Regions from separate parts of the Exiguobacterium sp. s138 genome, predicted to be linked through region 3. Evidence: riboswitches for the same ligand, from Rfam matches in the RefSeq annotation. Region 3 holds a riboswitch; each other region holds the start of a gene.
What was found. Region 3 has a riboswitch for thiamine pyrophosphate ahead of thiD (bifunctional hydroxymethylpyrimidine kinase/phosphomethylpyrimidine kinase). Riboswitches for the same ligand answer to the same signal wherever they lie in the genome.

Region 1 (4,214 bases), on a different contig from region 3:
GATTATCGGTACGGGACTGTTTCTCGGTTCCGGATTAACGATTTCGCAAGCAGGACCACTCGGGGCGGTCCTCAGTTACATCGTGGGTGGGACCATTATGTATCTGACAATGTTATGTTTAGGAGAGATGGCTGTCCATATGCCGGTTTCCGGATCATTTCAAACGTATACGACACGTTTCATCGGACCGGGTATCGGATTTGCCGTCGGCTGGATTTACTGGCTCGGATGGGCCGTGACGGTGGCACTTGAAATTACGGCAGCCGGAAGTCTGATGGATCGGTGGTTTCCGAACACCCCTATCGTCATCTGGTGTGCCATCTTCACCGTCATTTTATTCGGACTTAACGCCGTATCTGCCAAAGCCTTTGGGGAGGCTGAATTCTGGTTCTCGAGCCTGAAAGTCCTGGCCATTCTATTTTTCATTGCGCTCGGGGGAGCAGCTTGGTTTGGCTGGATCGACATGACTGCAGAACGCCCGGAAAGTTTATTCGCCAACTTTACTTCAAACGGATTGTTCCCGAACGGTGCGCTCGGAGTCTTGACGACGATGATCGCCGTCAACTTCGCGTTCCAGGGGACGGAATTGATCGGGGTTGCAGCCGGAGAGTCGAACGATCCCGAAAAATCGATTCCGAAAGCGATCCGCAATACGGTTTGGCGGACGTTCATCTTTTTTGTTCTTTCGATTACAATCGTCGGCGCCTTAATTCCTTATGAAACAGCTGGCGGTATCAGCAGTCCGTTCATCATGGTCTTTGATGCGATTGGGATTCCATACGCGGCCGATTTGATGAACATCGTCGTTCTGACTGCCTTACTGTCGGTCGGGAACTCAGGATTATACGCTGCTACCCGGATGTTATGGTCGATGTCTCAAGAAGGTATGATCTCGAAAAAACTTGCCATCGTCAACTCTCGTGGTGTACCGATGCGGGCGTTATGCTTTACGATGCTGTTTGCGATGTTATCGCTTCTGACCGCCTTTTTCGCGGAAGATACCGTCTTCATCTGGTTGTTGTCACTAGCAGGACTCGGGGCACAAGTCGGTTGGATTTCAATTTCCGCTTCACAAATTGCGTTTCGCCGTCAATTCATCAAAGACGGGCATTCAGTCAGTGAATTGAAATTCAAGACACCGTTCTTCCCGGTCTTGCCGATCATCTCGTTCTCGTTAAACATGCTCGTATTGATCAGCTTGGCGTTTCAGGCAGATCAACGGATTGCACTGTATATCGGTGTTCCGTTCTTCCTCTTGACATGGGGTTGTTACCATCTGTTTGTTAAAGGAAAACATATTGCAGCTCAAACCGAGCGTCAGGCAGCCAGTTCCACATTAGAATCTTGAACTGCCTCCACCTACAGAGTCATAAAAAAACGCGTGCTCGTTAGGTAAGCCTAACGAGCACGCGTTTTTACTGATCTGACAAACTCCGTAATGCGATGACTTCACCGGTATGCACCGTCACGTTCGCCACTCCGTGCTGTGTCCATTCATTGCTGACGGTCAATGATCCGCCGACCGGCACGTCATGATTCGTCAACGGATACTTGACCCCGCGGAGGGTCAGACGTGTCGGAACGAGCGGGATGAAAGAGAGATAGTGAAATCCATCTGCCTCGATCTCATACGTCCCCGGCTGTAAGAAACGAACCTCTTCCCGCTTCGTCATCAAGCGAACTGCCGGAAATTGTTTTAGCAAATAGACGTTTTGAAGCGTCATATCAAGTCGTCCTCCGGTCGCACCGAATATGAACACTTCTGTTGCTTCATACTGTTGACTGACATGGCGTAAAGCCAGTTCCAAGTCGGTCTCATCCTTTTCAGCCGGGTGGATGATCGCTCCTTCCGGTTTGTATCCGAGCGAATCAAAGTCACCAATCGCCAAGTCAAAAGCGAGACCTTGCTGTGCCAATTCGGTGACACCTCCGTCAACGGCGATGACAACCGTCTTCTCATCCAGAAACGGTTTCAGGGACGGGATGTCTTCTGTCGGACCGGCCGCTACAATCACGACCCGCATCAGACACCTCGTGCCGAGTAACGAAGAAGTCGGGGCGCTGTCGTAAACAGAAGTCCTGCGACAATACCACATAATAGGTACGATGGAACCATATACGTCGCGTTATAGATCAACGAGTACGGAACGACCGGACCTTCCGCATATTCAGCGAAGAAGACGATTCCGCTGATGACGTGACAGACATAACGTAAACCTGCACCAAGCAATGTCGCGCCTAGTACAATTGCCATCAAACGGCCATTCTTCCCGGTTGCTGCTGCTTTTTTGACTTGCCGTGCGAATAGTCCGCTCAGTCCGACGACTCCAAACGCAATCGTATAATCGAGTAACGGCTGAACGACTGTCAGAATTTGCGGAGCGAACATCAGTTGAATCGTTCCGACGAGCGCTCCCGTCACGACCCCACCGATGACACCATGACGAAAGGCCATGACGAAGATTGGCAGCATCGCCAAACTGACCGAACCCCCTTGCGGCATTTTAAACGGGATTAATAAATCGAACACCACACCAAGACTTGCAAAGATTGCAATTTCCATTAACATTTGTAGCCGTTTCATCCTTTTTTCCTCCTAAAAATAAAATCGCAGGACGGCAAAAAGGCAGTACGACGAACGCCGTACTGCCTGCGTGCGCCACATCCCTACGTCCGTCTGAACGGAACAGGTTCGAAGGGTTAAAGTCCAATCACTTCTCTCAGCCGCTTGACGCGACACCCCTTGCGGTCTTCATTCAATTTTGATTCTGCTCTTATTATACGTGAGCGGCATTCCGAATACTAGTGATTGCTTCTGAATAATCCGGTGCATTGTAGATGGCGGAACCTGCAACAAGTACGTTTGCCCCATTCTCAATACATAATTTCGCTGTTTCCGCATTGACTCCGCCATCGATTTCAATCTCAAACGATAGATCGTGTTCCGCTTTCATTGCAGCCAGTTGATTTAATTTCTTCATGACACCCGGAATGAACGCTTGTCCGCCGAATCCCGGATTGACTGTCATCAATAAGACCATGTCCACATCCTCGAGCACGTGTTCGATCGTCGACAGCGGCGTATGCGGATTGAGCACGACACCCGCTTTCGCACCGGCTGCTTTGATCTGTTGCAGGACACGGTGGACGTGATTCGTCGCCTCGACGTGGAACGTCACGATATCAGCCCCTGCTGCAACGAAGGCTTCGACAAAGTTTTCCGGACGATCAATCATGAGATGGACGTCGAGAACCATATCTGTTTTTTGACGTAAACTGCTTAAGACAGGAAGTCCGAATGAGATGTTCGGAACAAATTGACCGTCCATGACATCGAAATGGATATAATCGGCACCTGCTGCTTCTACGGCTTTGACATCCCGCTCTAAATTTGCAAAATCTGCTGATAAGATTGATGGTGCGATTTTAATCATGTTAATACCTCCGTGTCCGATTCTTGATTTCCTCTACAAACATACCATAATTCGTATACCGGGAAGCCATGATTTCCTGGGCCTCGACGGCTTGTTTAACGGCACAACCAGGCTCATTCAAATGCAGACAGCCACGGTACTTACATTCGTCCTGTAAAGCAACAAATTCAGGGAAACACCACCGTAACTCCTCGAGTTCCATTTCATGCGGAAAATCAAGATTCGAGAATCCCGGGGTATCTGCAATCAGTCCTTCGCCAAGCGGGATCAATGTCACATGACGTGTCGTATGGCGTCCACGACCAAGCGCCTTCGAAATATGACTCGTTTCCAGTGCCAACGAAGGTTCCAAGGCATTCAACAACGAACTTTTCCCTACACCGGATTGTCCGGCCAGGACACTCGTTTTATCTTTTAACAACGGACGGACGGATTCGACTCCGGCCAATGTCTCACTTGACGTTTCGATGACGTGATATCCAATGGTCCGGTAAGCGGCAATTGCTTCCAATACCCCTTGTTCGGCTTCACCTTGTAACAAGTCCATCTTCGTCAAGATGATGATCGGTTGAATTTCCTTTGCTTCAATCAACACTAAAAACCGGTCCAGCAGATGGGCAGAAAAATCAGGTTCTGCTGCCGATACGACCAACAATGCTTGATCGATATTGGCAACCGGCGGGCGGACCAGGAAATTTTGACGGTCCTTTACTTCCAGGATATATCCGGTCTCACTTTCGATGTGTAACACGACCTCATCGCCGACGACAGGGCTGATGC
Region 2 (4,214 bases), on a different contig from region 3:
AAGCTTTACGCCTCCTACTTATCTAAACTGCAACTGGAAACATTGCGTCATTTGGATGAAACGAAACGTGAGGACCGGATTAAGTTGCTGGCCGGTTTGACCCGCTTACGGCAGATTTGCTGTGATCCGGCGCTGTTTGTCGAAGATTATACAGGCGAATCCACAAAACTCGAACGTCTGCTGACGTTAATTGAAGAAAAATTAGCCGCCGGACACCGGATCCTGATTTTTTCCCAGTATACGAAGATGCTGGCCCGGATTCGGGAACGACTGGCAGCACGACAACGTGCCCACTTTCTGCTGACGGGTGAGACACCGGTTGAGGACCGGGTCGCACTGTGTGAAAGGTTTAATGCCGGTGAAGTTGATCTCTTCCTGATTTCCTTGAAGGCCGGCGGGACCGGTCTGAATCTGGCGACGGCAGATACCGTCATTTTGTACGACAGTTGGTGGAATCCGGCCGTCGAGCAACAAGCGGCTGACCGGGCTCATCGATTGGGACAGCAGTCACCGGTCGAAGTGATCAAGCTGTTGATGACCGGAACGATCGAGGAAAAGATGGCGGAATTACAAGATCGCAAAGCGACGATGATTGATGCCGTCTTATCGGATCAGAAGCCGGATATTTTAACGATTCGTGAACTCGTCCGTCTGCTCGATTCCCCCGCTTTTATCGATTCAGCAGGTGAGTAACCACACAAATCAAAGAAAATCTTAAAAAAATGAAGGACCTTCAATCCGTTGTCTATCAACAGGTTTGAAGGTCTTTCGACAATCAAATTCAGAAAAAAAGGTTTTAACTTTTGAAAGATAGGGGTATATCTACATTAGCACCGTACAACACGGTCGCTTTTCAATTATTGTTTCTCAATATCAGCGTAATGACCTGGGAGAGAAATGCTACTTACTCACTTCGTTTTTCATTTCTGAATGAAATCCAGTTGAACTAGCATTTAGCGCATGAATTTCTGTTGGAACCTATTGTTCCACTCCTACATTCATTACCTTTTGAGGGCTATACCAAATTCAAGGGGGAAATGAACATGTCAGTAACATTAAAAGTAGAAGAACGCGAAGTACGCCCGCGCTCACTTAGAAAGCAATTACGTCATGAAGGAAAAGCTCTTGGTGTCGTGTATGGCTACAAAGTGGAAAGCACACCGATTTCATTCGACGAAAAAGAATTGGTCAAAGTTGTCCGTGATCACGGCGAAAACGTCTTGGTTGCTCTTCAAATCGGCGGTAAAAAGGTCAACACATTGATCAACAAACTCGATATGGACATCTTTACACCAACAATCAAACACGTTGAATTCATCGCTGTTAAAATGGATGAAGAAACAGAAGTCGAAACGGATATCGTCCTGGTCGGCGAAGCAGCTGGCGCGAAACTTGGCGGATTCCTTTCACAAACACTCTTTAAAGTAACAGTTGCCGCAACACCAGATAAATTACCGGAACGCATCGAAGTGGATGTAACGGAACTTGCAATCGGAGATTCGATTACAGTCGCTGATCTTCCGGAAGAAAAAGATTTCCGTGTCGTCACAGAAGGTGACATCCAAGTTGCAGCGGTCGTTGAATCGACACTTGAAGCTGAACTTGAAGAAATCGAAGAAGCAGAAGCTGAGGCACAAGCAGCTGATGCGGATACAGCGACAGACGATTCAGAACAAACTTCTGAAGAGCAAGCTGAAGAAAACAAAGAAGATAAAGAGTAATCTTTTCTCCCCTCCCCTCGTGGGAGGTTTTTTTATGCATATTGACAAGTCGCGGCGACAGCCGTACAGTGAAGAAGGTACACATCATTGACACATCCACTAGGGGAGCCCGCTCGGCTGAGACGATTTACTTCGGACCCTTTGAACCTGATCTAGTTCATACTAGCGTAGGAAAGTGGAGCGGAATCCTCGTGCTCTTTTTCTGCATCTTGCAGGTTACACGACCGCTCTCTTTTCATAGAGGGCGGTCTTTTTTTGTGGTTTCTTTGTGGGTGTGCATTCAAAGGAGAAGTGATTATGAACAGTTGGAAAATGAAAGAAATCATCGTCATGATGATGCTCGCCGTAGCTTGTGGTGTCCTCTACTTAGGATGGTCGACGTTATGGTTGCCGATCTCGGCCATCTTTGGACCGGTCGGAGCAAACTGGATGTTCGGCATCTGGGTCATCGCCAGTCCCCTTGTCGCCTACATCATTCAAAAACCAGGCGCGGCATTGATTGCAGAAGTCGTCGCTGCTGCCGTCGAGTTGTTTACAGGGAGTCACTTCGGTTTATCGGCTTTATTGATTGGACTTGCGCAAGGCATTGGCGCTGAGGTTGCTTTTCTGTTAGTCGGCTACCGGAACTTCAACACCTTCACCTTGATGCTGTCGGGCATGTTTGCGGCTGTCGGAAGTATGGTCTATAGTCTGGTCGTCAATGGGTTCGCCTACTATACGACGACGACACTGCTATTGACGTTTTCCCTGCAACTGGTCAGTGGGGCATTACTTGGCGGATTGCTCGCGAAAATCATCGTCGACTCACTCGTCAAGACGGGAACGCTGAACGGTTACGCCGTCGGACGACAACAGAAACGGCGGGCTGCCTGATGTGGTGCCGGAATCTGACCGTCCGCTATCCGGATCAAGACCGAGATGTTTTAAACGACTTGACCGTGTCGCTCCGGCAAGGAGAGACGACCTTATTGATTGGTCCGAGCGGCAGCGGCAAAACGACCTTCTTGCATACGCTTGCCGGTCTGATGCCGGAAACGATTGAGGCGGAAGTCACCGGTGAATGGCGCGCAGACGGAACCGTCGGCATGCTGTTTCAACAGCCGGACGATCAGTTTTGCATGCAGACGGTCGGGGCGGAAATCGCCTTCAGTCTGGAAAACCGGAGTATTCCCCGCGATGAAATGGAAGAACGAATCAGAACGGTGTTGAAACGGGTTGGACTCGACCTCGCCTTGACGACGCAAATTGCCGGACTGTCCGGCGGGATGAAACAACGGCTTGCTTTGGCCTGTGTGTTGGCACTCGAACCGGACATCCTGTTACTCGATGAACCGACGGCGCAACTCGATCCGCACGGCCGCCGATTGATGATGGAGCTGATTGAAGAATTGCATCACAATCCGAACGTGACACTGGTGTTGATCGAACATCAACTGGAAGAATGTGTGACGTTTGCTGACCGTGTGTTGGTCTTTCGGGAAGGACAGCTGAGGCTTGACGGTTCCCCGCTTGAAGTCTTCGAAGAGAAACGGGAGGAACTGATCCGGCACGGTATCATGTCGCCATTGCTCTATCCTTATACACTCGAGACGATTCCGCTGACGGTCGCAACAGCGCGGTTTCTGAATAACCCGCCCGTCGCAAGACGTCCGGTGGCAAACGAAACGACGTTTGATTTGACCGATGTGACGATCACGCATGGCAAACGGGTGATTCTCGACCGGATTTCGCTGACCGCGTCCGCCGGAGAATGGATCATGCTCGTCGGACGCAACGCTGCCGGTAAAAGCACCCTGCTTGAGACGCTGGCAAAACTGTTGCCGGCGCAAAGCGGGACGATCAAGCTGTTTCAGACACCTTTGAAAAAATGGCGGGACCGGACGTTTTACCGGCAAGTTGGTTTCGTCTTTCAGCAACCGGAGTTTCAATTTCTGAAACAGACGGTCGCCGATGAACTGGCCATCAGCTCTCCGTCAACGGCACGAAGTCAAGTAGCTGACGCCCTGCAACACTACCGTTTGGAGGATGTCGCCGCTCAGTCCCCGCTTGCACTCAGTCTCGGGCAAAAAAGACGCTTAAGTGTCGCGACGATGTTGCTGGAACGAAAAGCTGTCCTGTTACTCGATGAACCGACCTTCGGACAAGATGCTGAGACGACCGCTCAGATTCTCGATGTGTTACACCAAGCCCGGGAAGCGGGAACTACGCTGATCATGGTGACGCACGACATGGAGCTGGTCTACCGTTACGCCGACCGCGTTGTCGTCATCGGCGAGAAGCACATTCAATTTGACGGGGCACCGGATGAATTGTTCCGGAACGAATCATTGCTTGAGCATAACCAGTTGATCCGCCCGGTATCGGTACGCTATCAGCAACTCGAGGAGGTGAAACACCGTGCAGGAAAACAATTCGCTGCTCGCACGCCTTAATCCCGCCGTGAAGCTCGGAACACTGGTGTATGTCATGCTGTTGCTGATTACGACGTCACGT
Region 3 (4,214 bases):
GTCCAGATGTGTGTGTCCCCAGATTTCCGTTGCGATGGAACTCGTTTGAATGAGTAAGGAACGTTTATACTGTTGCTGGTATTTATTCTTTAATAAGACCGCCAGTTGATAGGAATAACGATTCGGGAAAGGAAATAGAGCTGCCCCTAAATGATATTTCCCGCGATTTTCGACTCGAATGATTTGCGGTTCGATTTTATATCGAATCCATCGTCCTCGAAATCGAACAGACTGCCATTTCACGACCATCACCTCTAGAAGGATTATACCCTGTCTGAAACGCTCTGACGCACTTGTTCGACGGTCTGTTTAAACTTTTTCGTCGTTCGTTCAATTTCCGGATTGGCAAACAAAGCGGACACCACGGCATATCCATCTACGAGAGAATCAAGTAACGATACATTTGTTTCGCTAATTCCACCGATGCCTACTAACGGGATGCGAACGGCTTTCCTGATTTGCTCTAATGTCACACGTGACATGAATGTCGCATCTTGTTTCGTCGCCGTCGGAAAAAGTGACCCGACTCCTAAATAATCTGCACCGTCCTGCTCTGCTGCCACAGCCTGTTCGACCGTTGAAACGGAAACACCGATCGTCGCCGTCGGTAACAATCGACGTGCTTCCGTTAAAGGAATATCATCTTGACCGATATGCAGGCCCGCTTCGACTAATAAAGCGATATCGATCCGGTCATTGATAATCAACGGAATATTATAACTGGCAGTCAGATCCTTCAGTACAACGGCTGATTCGAGAAAATTCTTACCCGACATCTCTTTTTCCCGTAATTGAACAATCGTTGCACCGCCCTTAATCGTTGCTTCGACAGCATCCTCCAAGGGAAGATGCGGGTGCAGACGTCTATCCGTCACTGCATAAATCAAGTATTCACTGTCCATTCATCTGCACCTCCGGCAAACTTTCCTCTGTCATCAGACTGACCGCATCAAACAATCCGGTCCGAAAACTGCCGATACCAGGACGATTTCCGGCCGTTTCCCCTGCTTTTCCCATGGCGTACGTCCCAAATACAGCTGCGTCGAAATGATCGTATCCTGCTCCCAAAAAAGTCGCAATCAAGGAAGCGGTCATACATCCTGTTCCCGTCACTTGGCCGAGTCGTTTTGTTCCGACGTCCAAATGATGTTGACGGACTCCATCTGTCACAAAATCAACGGGTCCGGTGACGACGATGACTTGTTTCGTCTGGGAAGCGAAGGCGTGAACACTTTGAAGATCGAGTGATTCTCCTTCCGCCACATCGACCCCTTTCGTTCGAGCAGCCTGTCCAAGCAACGTTTTAATTTCCGAAGCATTTCCTTTGATGACCGTAAAGGTGATTTCCTCCATCAGTTGTTTCATAAAATCCGTTCTTAATGTCGTGGCTCCCGCGCCCACCGGATCCAAAATGACCGGTTTCCCCAGCCGGTTAGCCGTTTTCCCTGCTAGCAGCTGTGCTTTGCGCATGTCCGGATTGATGGTTCCTGTATTAATCACGACGGCGTCTGAAAGACCAACCATCTCTTCGACTTCGAGCAGGTCCTCTGCCATGACAGGAGATCCTCCAAGCGCAAGTGTCATATTAGCACAATCATTGATCGTGACGGTATTCGTTAAATGATGAATTAATGGTTTTTTATCATGGATGCGTCGTAGCATGTGTATCCCTCCAAAGTTCATGAAAATGATGTGTCGGTCCAATTCCGTGTCCAAGAGCAAAACCGTGACGAATCGCTTCGGTCACATAACGTTTCGCATAACGGACGCTGTCTTCCAGTGAATGACCAAGAGCCAGGTTGGCAGCGATAGCAGCGGACAACGTACAGCCTGTCCCGTGCGTATGACGGGACTCAATCCGTTCTTGTTCAAAGACAACATACCGTTCGTCCGTATATAAAAGATCAGTGGCGTCTTGCCCTTCCAAATGCCCGCCCTTGAGCAACACAGCTCCTGTTTGTCGTTCAATCAGCTTGACCGCTGCTTGCTTCATATCAGCAAGTGAATGGACGGTTCCACCGATCATCCGCTCGATTTCAGGAATATTCGGTGTCACAAGGGTCGCAAGTGGTAACAGCTGTTCGAGCAATGCCTGTTCCGCATTCGGTTGTAACAAAGCATGGCCACCTTTTGCGACCATGACCGGATCAAGAACAATCGGCAGAGGATACTTTTCCAGTTGTCGGGCAATCACTTGAATCGTTTCCTGATTAGAAACCATTCCAATCTTGACGGCATCGACACGGATATCTGAAAAAATCGAGGTTAACTGTGCCTCCACAAGTTCGGGAGAGACGTCTTCAACCGCTTGAACACCCAATGTATTTTGTGCCGTAATCGCCGTGATGACACTCATGCCATATACACCAAGTGCTGAAAATGTTTTTAAATCCGCCTGAATTCCCGCTCCGCCACCGGAGTCGGATCCGGCGATCGTTAATACGTGTTTCATTCCAATTCCTCACTTTCCCGTGAGCAAATAAGGAGAAAACGGACAACAAAAAGCGCCGTCCGCTGTAAAAAAGCAGACGACGCCATGAATAACCAGGTTCACCGGTTAAAGTAATCATGTCTTCGATCTCAACTTTCCTACGCTGGTATTATCCAGTTCAGGTGACAGGGTCGAAAACAGAATGGTTTTCCTCTCAGCCGGACTCCTCCAGCTCCCCTAGTTGCTCGTAATTTAAATTCTTTTTCACTGTATCACAGCACCATCAAAAAAACGAGCCGAAGCTCGTTTTTACAAGTATCCAAGTGGATTAACCGTGTTAGCAGGTCCTGACGCGCTATATTGATATCCACCAATATGCAGTTCAAAGTGCAAATGCGGTCCTGTCGAATTACCCGTACTCCCAAGAGTACCAAGCCTTTGACCTTGAGTGACCGTTTGACCTGCTGAAACCGATAACGAATTCATATGACCGTACACCGTTGTATACACTTGACCGTCAAGGAAATGGGAAATCATGACGTGATTCCCGTAAGGTCCGCCGCTTCCGGCCGTAATGACTGTTCCGGAAGCCGCCGCACGAATTGGCGATCCGACAGGTCCGCTGAAATCGACACCGTTATGGAAAGTATAACCGTTCGCTCCACTGGCCGGTCCGAATCCTTGTGAGACACCACCCGAAGCCGGACGAACAAACTTCGCCGATCCGGTCGGTCCACTGCTGACAGGAGTCGGAACAACCGTTGATTCACTTGATTCAGGCTTTGATTTTGCTGCTTCTTTTGCTGCTTTTGCTGCTTTTTCCGCTGCTGCCTTTTCGGCCGCCGCTTTTTCTGCTGCTGCTTTCGCTGCTGCTTTTGCTGCCGCAATCGCTCTTTCTTGAGCCTCTAAAGTCGCTTGTAATTCTTTTGCATTTAACAGTTTAGTCGTGAACTTTGTTTTCCCTTTACGTAATTTATTCAGGGTCGCGCTCCGTTCTTTCATCTGTTGTTTTAATTGTTTCTTTTGAATGAGCAATGATTTTTTTTCTTGAACACGCTCTTCTTTTTTAGTGATGAGGTTCTTTTTCATTTCCGCCAGCTTTTCCTGTGTTTCCAAATAAGCAGAAATCATTTTATCATCTTGTTCGGCGATTTTTTTACCAGCCATGACACGGCTGAATAAATCCCCCAGGTCTTTCGAACCAAAAATGACTTCTTCCCATTTGATCGAATTACCGTCGTTTTCTTGAAGTACACGTAACCGGTCTCCGAGCAACTCTTCTTGACGTGTGAGCATGATTTCATAGCGGACGATTTCCGCTTCCAGATCTTCAATCTGAAGGTTTAGTTGTTTAATCTGCTTATTTTTTTCGGAAATCCGGAAAATATTTTCATTAATCGCTGCATCAATTTTATTGATTTCGCGTTGTTCCGCCGATATTTTGGCTTCTTGCTTTTTAATGGCTTTTTCCAATCGACGCTGTTCTGTCGCATTTTGAGATTTCTTTTCTTTAATCGTTGCAGCATGACCAGAAGTCGGCGCAGTTGATACGAGCAACACTCCTAACAATACCGTTGACAACAATTTTTTTAACATGTCTCATTTCCTCACTTATGTATGATTTCTTATTTGAAAAGTAGTTAATTCAAAGTATTTATGTCTGAGATTGATTATAGCATCGTAGTAGTTTCAGTAAAATTTCATTTATGTTTCAAGTGAAAGCGTTTTTTTGTAATATAACATTTTTCATTTTGATCAAGACACACAAAAAAAAGCGATTGCC
Region 4 (4,214 bases), on a different contig from region 3:
GAACAATCCAGTTGACGGTTTAATTCCTTTTGGCAACACGGAACGCTGAGAATCACTGATGCGTTCCAATCAACGGCACGGGCAAGTGCGACATCGGTCGCGACGTCACAGGCATGTAACGTCACCATCAAGTCAACTTCTGTGTCCTGGTCGTAATCGTGGACATCACCGACACGGAAGGACAAATCATCATACCCTAAATCAGCAGCGATCGCCGCACAGTCCTCAATGACTTCTTTTTTTAGATCAAGACCGGTGACATTTAAATCAAAACCTTTGACGATCTTCAAGTAATGATAAAGAGCAAACGTCAGATACGATTTCCCGCATCCAAAATCTAAAATCCGTAATGTACGTCCTTTCGGCAATACGGCGATACTGTCTTCGACAAATTCCAGAAAACGATTGATTTGTTTGAATTTGTCGTATTTTTGGCGTTTGACCTGTCCTTCTTCCGTCATGACACCTAAACGGATTAAAAAAGGCACCGGTACACCATCTTCTAACAAGTGACTTTTCTTGCGGTTATGCGACAACTCTGCCTGAATCGTTTCTTTGACGGTCGTTTTAATGGAGACTTTCATTTTCTTCGAGAGTTGAAACTGGACTTCTTCCGTTTCGAACCGGAATAAAAATTGACGGAATTCGTCAAAGAATTGGTCCATTCTTACAATAAATTCTTCTATACTTAAATTCTCATGCTTAATGATCCGTTCATGTTGAAACTCTAACTGGATTGCATACGTATCTCTAAGTAGAATCGGTTTTACCTTGATTCGGCGGAGATCATTTGATTTCAGACGCGGAGCGCTGATTGTCGCGTGTATGAGTGAAGTCGCCTGCAGTTTTTCCGTGAGCAAGTCATTTAATTGATGTAGTTCCAAGTATCGTCCCGTCCTTTTTTGTTTGGTCTTTCGAAACTGTAGCAAATTCATCCGTGTTCGACAAGCAAGTCAGCTTTCTTTTCAGTCGTCATACTTAATTTAAGGAGGAACACAACATGTTTAAAAAAATCCTTTCCCAAATCGGTATCGGTGCCGCAACGGTCGACACGCGCCTCGAGCAAGAACACTGTGAACCCGGCGGTACGATTCAAGGAGTCGTCCATATCAAAGGCGGTAACGTCGATCAGGAAATCGCACGGATTTATCTCGCCTTCAACACCCAGTACAAACAGGAAGTTGGGGACAGCAAGACATTCACGACATTCACACTGGATCGGTTTGTGTTAAATGAAGCACCGTTTACCATCGAAGCCGGTGTCGAACGCGAAATTCCGTTCACGCTGCAGGTTCCTTTTAATACACCACTCTCCGTCAGTCAATCGAAATCCTGGATTGAGACCGGTCTTGATATCGCGCAAGCGGTCGATCCGTCCGATCATGATGCGGTCGTCGTCAAGGCAAACGACTATCAATCCGTCATTCTGGAAGCGATGGAAGATCTCGGATTCCGCTTGAAAAAAGCAGATACAGAAAAATTACCGGGCCGCTTCCGAAAAGATTTACCGATCGCGCAGGAACTCGAATATTCTGCCCGCGGTACGCATTATGCGCATAAACTGGATGAAATCGAAGTCATCTTGCTGCAGGACCGGTCCGGAATCGATATCGTTCTTCAAATCGACCGTCGTGCCCACAGCCTCGGCTCTTTGTTCAGCGAAATGGCGGGTACGGACGAAACGATGACGAAACTTTCATTATCCAATCAGGAGTTAACCAATCCGTCGCTGGTGAAACAACGCCTCGCAGATTTGATTGAACACCACAGCTGATTGATCTTTTCTATATAAAACACCGGATCCGCCAACAAGCGAATCCGGTGTTTTACGTTGTCTCGTCTTATTTCAATGATGTCGCTGTAATAATCTGTGCCAGGCTTTTTTCAAATGTCTCTTCCGTCCAGCCCATTTCCCAAAACATCAATTCGTAATAACAGCTTCTGACGAAATGCTGCTTCATCCGGGTGCGTTCTTGATCACTTGCTTGCGCTGCCAGCTCATTCAAACGCTCGATCTGCTCAAAGACTACCCGCTCGAACCAGTCCGAACTGTATGTCGCAATCCATTGTTGATAAATCGGTGAAGCCGGTACAGCGGTCTGTAACTGTTGTCCGATTTCATAATAGAGCCAGTAACACGGTAAGATGGCAGCAATCGTCTCTCCGAGCGTCCCTTCGCTCGCATGGTGCATATGTGAAATATAGGCGTATGCGGTCGGGGCCGGCTCGAACCGGGCTAATGTTTCGTCCGAAATCCCAAGCGGTTCAAAAAACGACTGGTGCAGACTCAGTTCTGCGGCATAGGTCGATGTCGCATGTTCCGCGAGCTCTGCAATCGTCACGAAATCCTGTGCCTTGGACGCGGCACGGGCCTGAATTTTCGCGAAATGTTTTAAGTAATAGGCGTCTTGGAGTACGTAATGTCGGAATTTCTTTTCCGGCAATGTCCCGTCTGCAAGACCGGTCACGAACGGATGCGTAAAACTGCTGTCCCAATACTGTCCTGCCGCTTGCCGGATTTCTTCACTGAATTTCATATTTCTTCCCCCTTTTGTCATCAAAAAAACGCCACACCTGATGTCAGGTATGACGTGAAAAGACCAGAAAAAGAGGATCTGTCACGCCACTTCCCTCCGTAAGTCCAAACTTAATCAGGTTCAAAGGGTCCGCACGTCTCCGTCGTCTCAGTCAGCCTACTGACTCCCCTAGTGGTCGCTATTTGATTTGTTTTAAGTGTAACATGATTTCATTCAATTCTGAACCTGCTCCCCTTCTTTCCATTGTTTTTCTGTACAATGAACATGACGGAAGGTCGATGTCGGCTCGTCCTTGAGACCGATTCTCTTCCGTCACCGGTCGATTAGACTGAAATTAGTACCTGATACTTAACTTACGGAGGAATCTGACAATGAATAAAACCATCACATGGACTGCTTCGGCATTACTTGCCACGACGTTATTACTGCCTACTGCTGCATCTGCCGAGCAGGTCGTCGACAAAACGATCATCACACTCGGAGAATCACTCGGAGCAAAGGATAAAGCATGGGTCTTGTCCCGCCTCAATGCACCGGAAGGTATCACCCCGATCATCGCGACATCTGCCGATGAGGAAAAATATCTCGGGAAAAACATTCCCCAGTCCCAGCGCGGCGGCAATATGTATTCCTCCGCCAAGATCGAATTGGCTGAAAAAGGCGACGGTCTGTCCGTCGCAACCGAAAATATCACATGGGTCACAAAAGACATGTATTTGAATGCGCTGGTCACGGCCGGTGTGACCGATGCCGACATTACGATTACTTCCCCTTATAAAGTAACCGGTACATCTGCCTTGACTGGTATCATGAAAGCCTATGATCAAACGTCAAGTGAGACCGGTATCAAACTGACGGATGAACGGAAAGATTTAGCCCAACAAGAATTATCGGTCACATCAGATGTCGGAAAAACCGTCGGGACGGATAAAGTCGCCGACTTGATGAACGAAATCAAAGCCGAAATCGCGAAGCAAAAACCGGAGACGAAAGTCGAAATCGAGAATGTCATCGTCCAAGTCATTCAAAACAATAATATCAATCTGTCCGATGCCCAAATGGAGCGCTTGACCGGTCTGTTTAACCAAATGGAAAAAGCTGATCTTAACTGGGGACAGATTGAGACGGGACTGAAGGATGCCGGACAAAACATCCAGTCCTTTGCGACATCGGAAGAAACAAAAGGATTTTTTGCCAAACTGTTTGACGGTTTAAGTGCCTTCTTTAATTCCATCGCCGGTTTATTTAAATAATCTGCTCTTCCTTTCATTCCCGGTGGCATGGTAAAATAGAGTCATCGAATGAGAAAAGGTGGTGTGGAAAGATGGGTTTTGCTGCGTGTAAGCATTGGTTGATGGAACAACTGTATCTGTTGCGCGCGATTTTTCATGGAATGGCGTTCTAAGGGACTAGTCTGTCCTTTTTTGAAGAACTCTATACTTGAAAAATAAAGCAAAGCGCATCTTCCACTGGTGAAGGAGAGTGCTGTTTGCGCTCTCCTTTTTTTGATGCGTCAGAGAGGAAAATTCATATGATGATCTGCGACATCCAACACCTGTCCAAACAATTCGGAGGCGACGATATTTTAACGGATGTGTCCCTCTTTATCCAGTCACATGACCGCATCGGCTTGATCGGACGTAACGGGAGCGGGAAAACGACTTTCCTGCGTTTACT

Region 1: another riboswitch for thiamine pyrophosphate. It lies ahead of thiT (energy-coupled thiamine transporter ThiT); the one in region 3 lies ahead of thiD (bifunctional hydroxymethylpyrimidine kinase/phosphomethylpyrimidine kinase).
Region 2: another riboswitch for thiamine pyrophosphate. It lies ahead of KNP91_RS06420 (ECF transporter S component); the one in region 3 lies ahead of thiD (bifunctional hydroxymethylpyrimidine kinase/phosphomethylpyrimidine kinase).
Region 4: another riboswitch for thiamine pyrophosphate. It lies ahead of tenA (thiaminase II); the one in region 3 lies ahead of thiD (bifunctional hydroxymethylpyrimidine kinase/phosphomethylpyrimidine kinase).

Annotation. Positions count from the first base shown of each region.
Region 1 is NZ_JACSMW010000002.1:132,057-136,270, reverse strand. It holds gene KNP91_RS04475 (amino acid permease) at 1-1,348, shown strand, start outside; gene KNP91_RS04470 (thiamine diphosphokinase) at 1,416-2,024, opposite strand; gene thiT (energy-coupled thiamine transporter ThiT) at 2,024-2,584, opposite strand; TPP riboswitch at 2,648-2,754, opposite strand; gene rpe (ribulose-phosphate 3-epimerase) at 2,778-3,434, opposite strand; gene rsgA (ribosome small subunit-dependent GTPase A) at 3,436-4,214, opposite strand, start outside.
Region 2 is NZ_JACSMW010000002.1:499,649-503,862, forward strand. It holds gene KNP91_RS06410 (DEAD/DEAH box helicase) at 1-693, shown strand, start outside; gene KNP91_RS06415 (50S ribosomal protein L25/general stress protein Ctc) at 1,044-1,721, shown strand; TPP riboswitch at 1,813-1,912, shown strand; gene KNP91_RS06420 (ECF transporter S component) at 2,019-2,594, shown strand; gene KNP91_RS06425 (ABC transporter ATP-binding protein) at 2,594-4,153, shown strand; gene KNP91_RS06430 (energy-coupling factor transporter transmembrane component T family protein) at 4,119-4,214, shown strand, end outside.
Region 3 is NZ_JACSMW010000006.1:100,646-104,859, reverse strand. It holds gene KNP91_RS12685 (hypothetical protein) at 1-249, opposite strand, end outside; gene thiE (thiamine phosphate synthase) at 264-902, opposite strand; gene thiM (hydroxyethylthiazole kinase) at 892-1,662, opposite strand; gene thiD (bifunctional hydroxymethylpyrimidine kinase/phosphomethylpyrimidine kinase) at 1,643-2,452, opposite strand; TPP riboswitch at 2,570-2,680, opposite strand; gene KNP91_RS12665 (murein hydrolase activator EnvC family protein) at 2,741-4,027, opposite strand.
Region 4 is NZ_JACSMW010000001.1:283,562-287,775, reverse strand. It holds gene KNP91_RS01470 (class I SAM-dependent methyltransferase) at 1-884, opposite strand, end outside; gene KNP91_RS01465 (sporulation protein) at 1,001-1,774, shown strand; gene tenA (thiaminase II) at 1,842-2,537, opposite strand; TPP riboswitch at 2,612-2,717, opposite strand; gene KNP91_RS01455 (DUF1002 domain-containing protein) at 2,909-3,790, shown strand; gene abc-f (ribosomal protection-like ABC-F family protein) at 4,069-4,214, shown strand, end outside.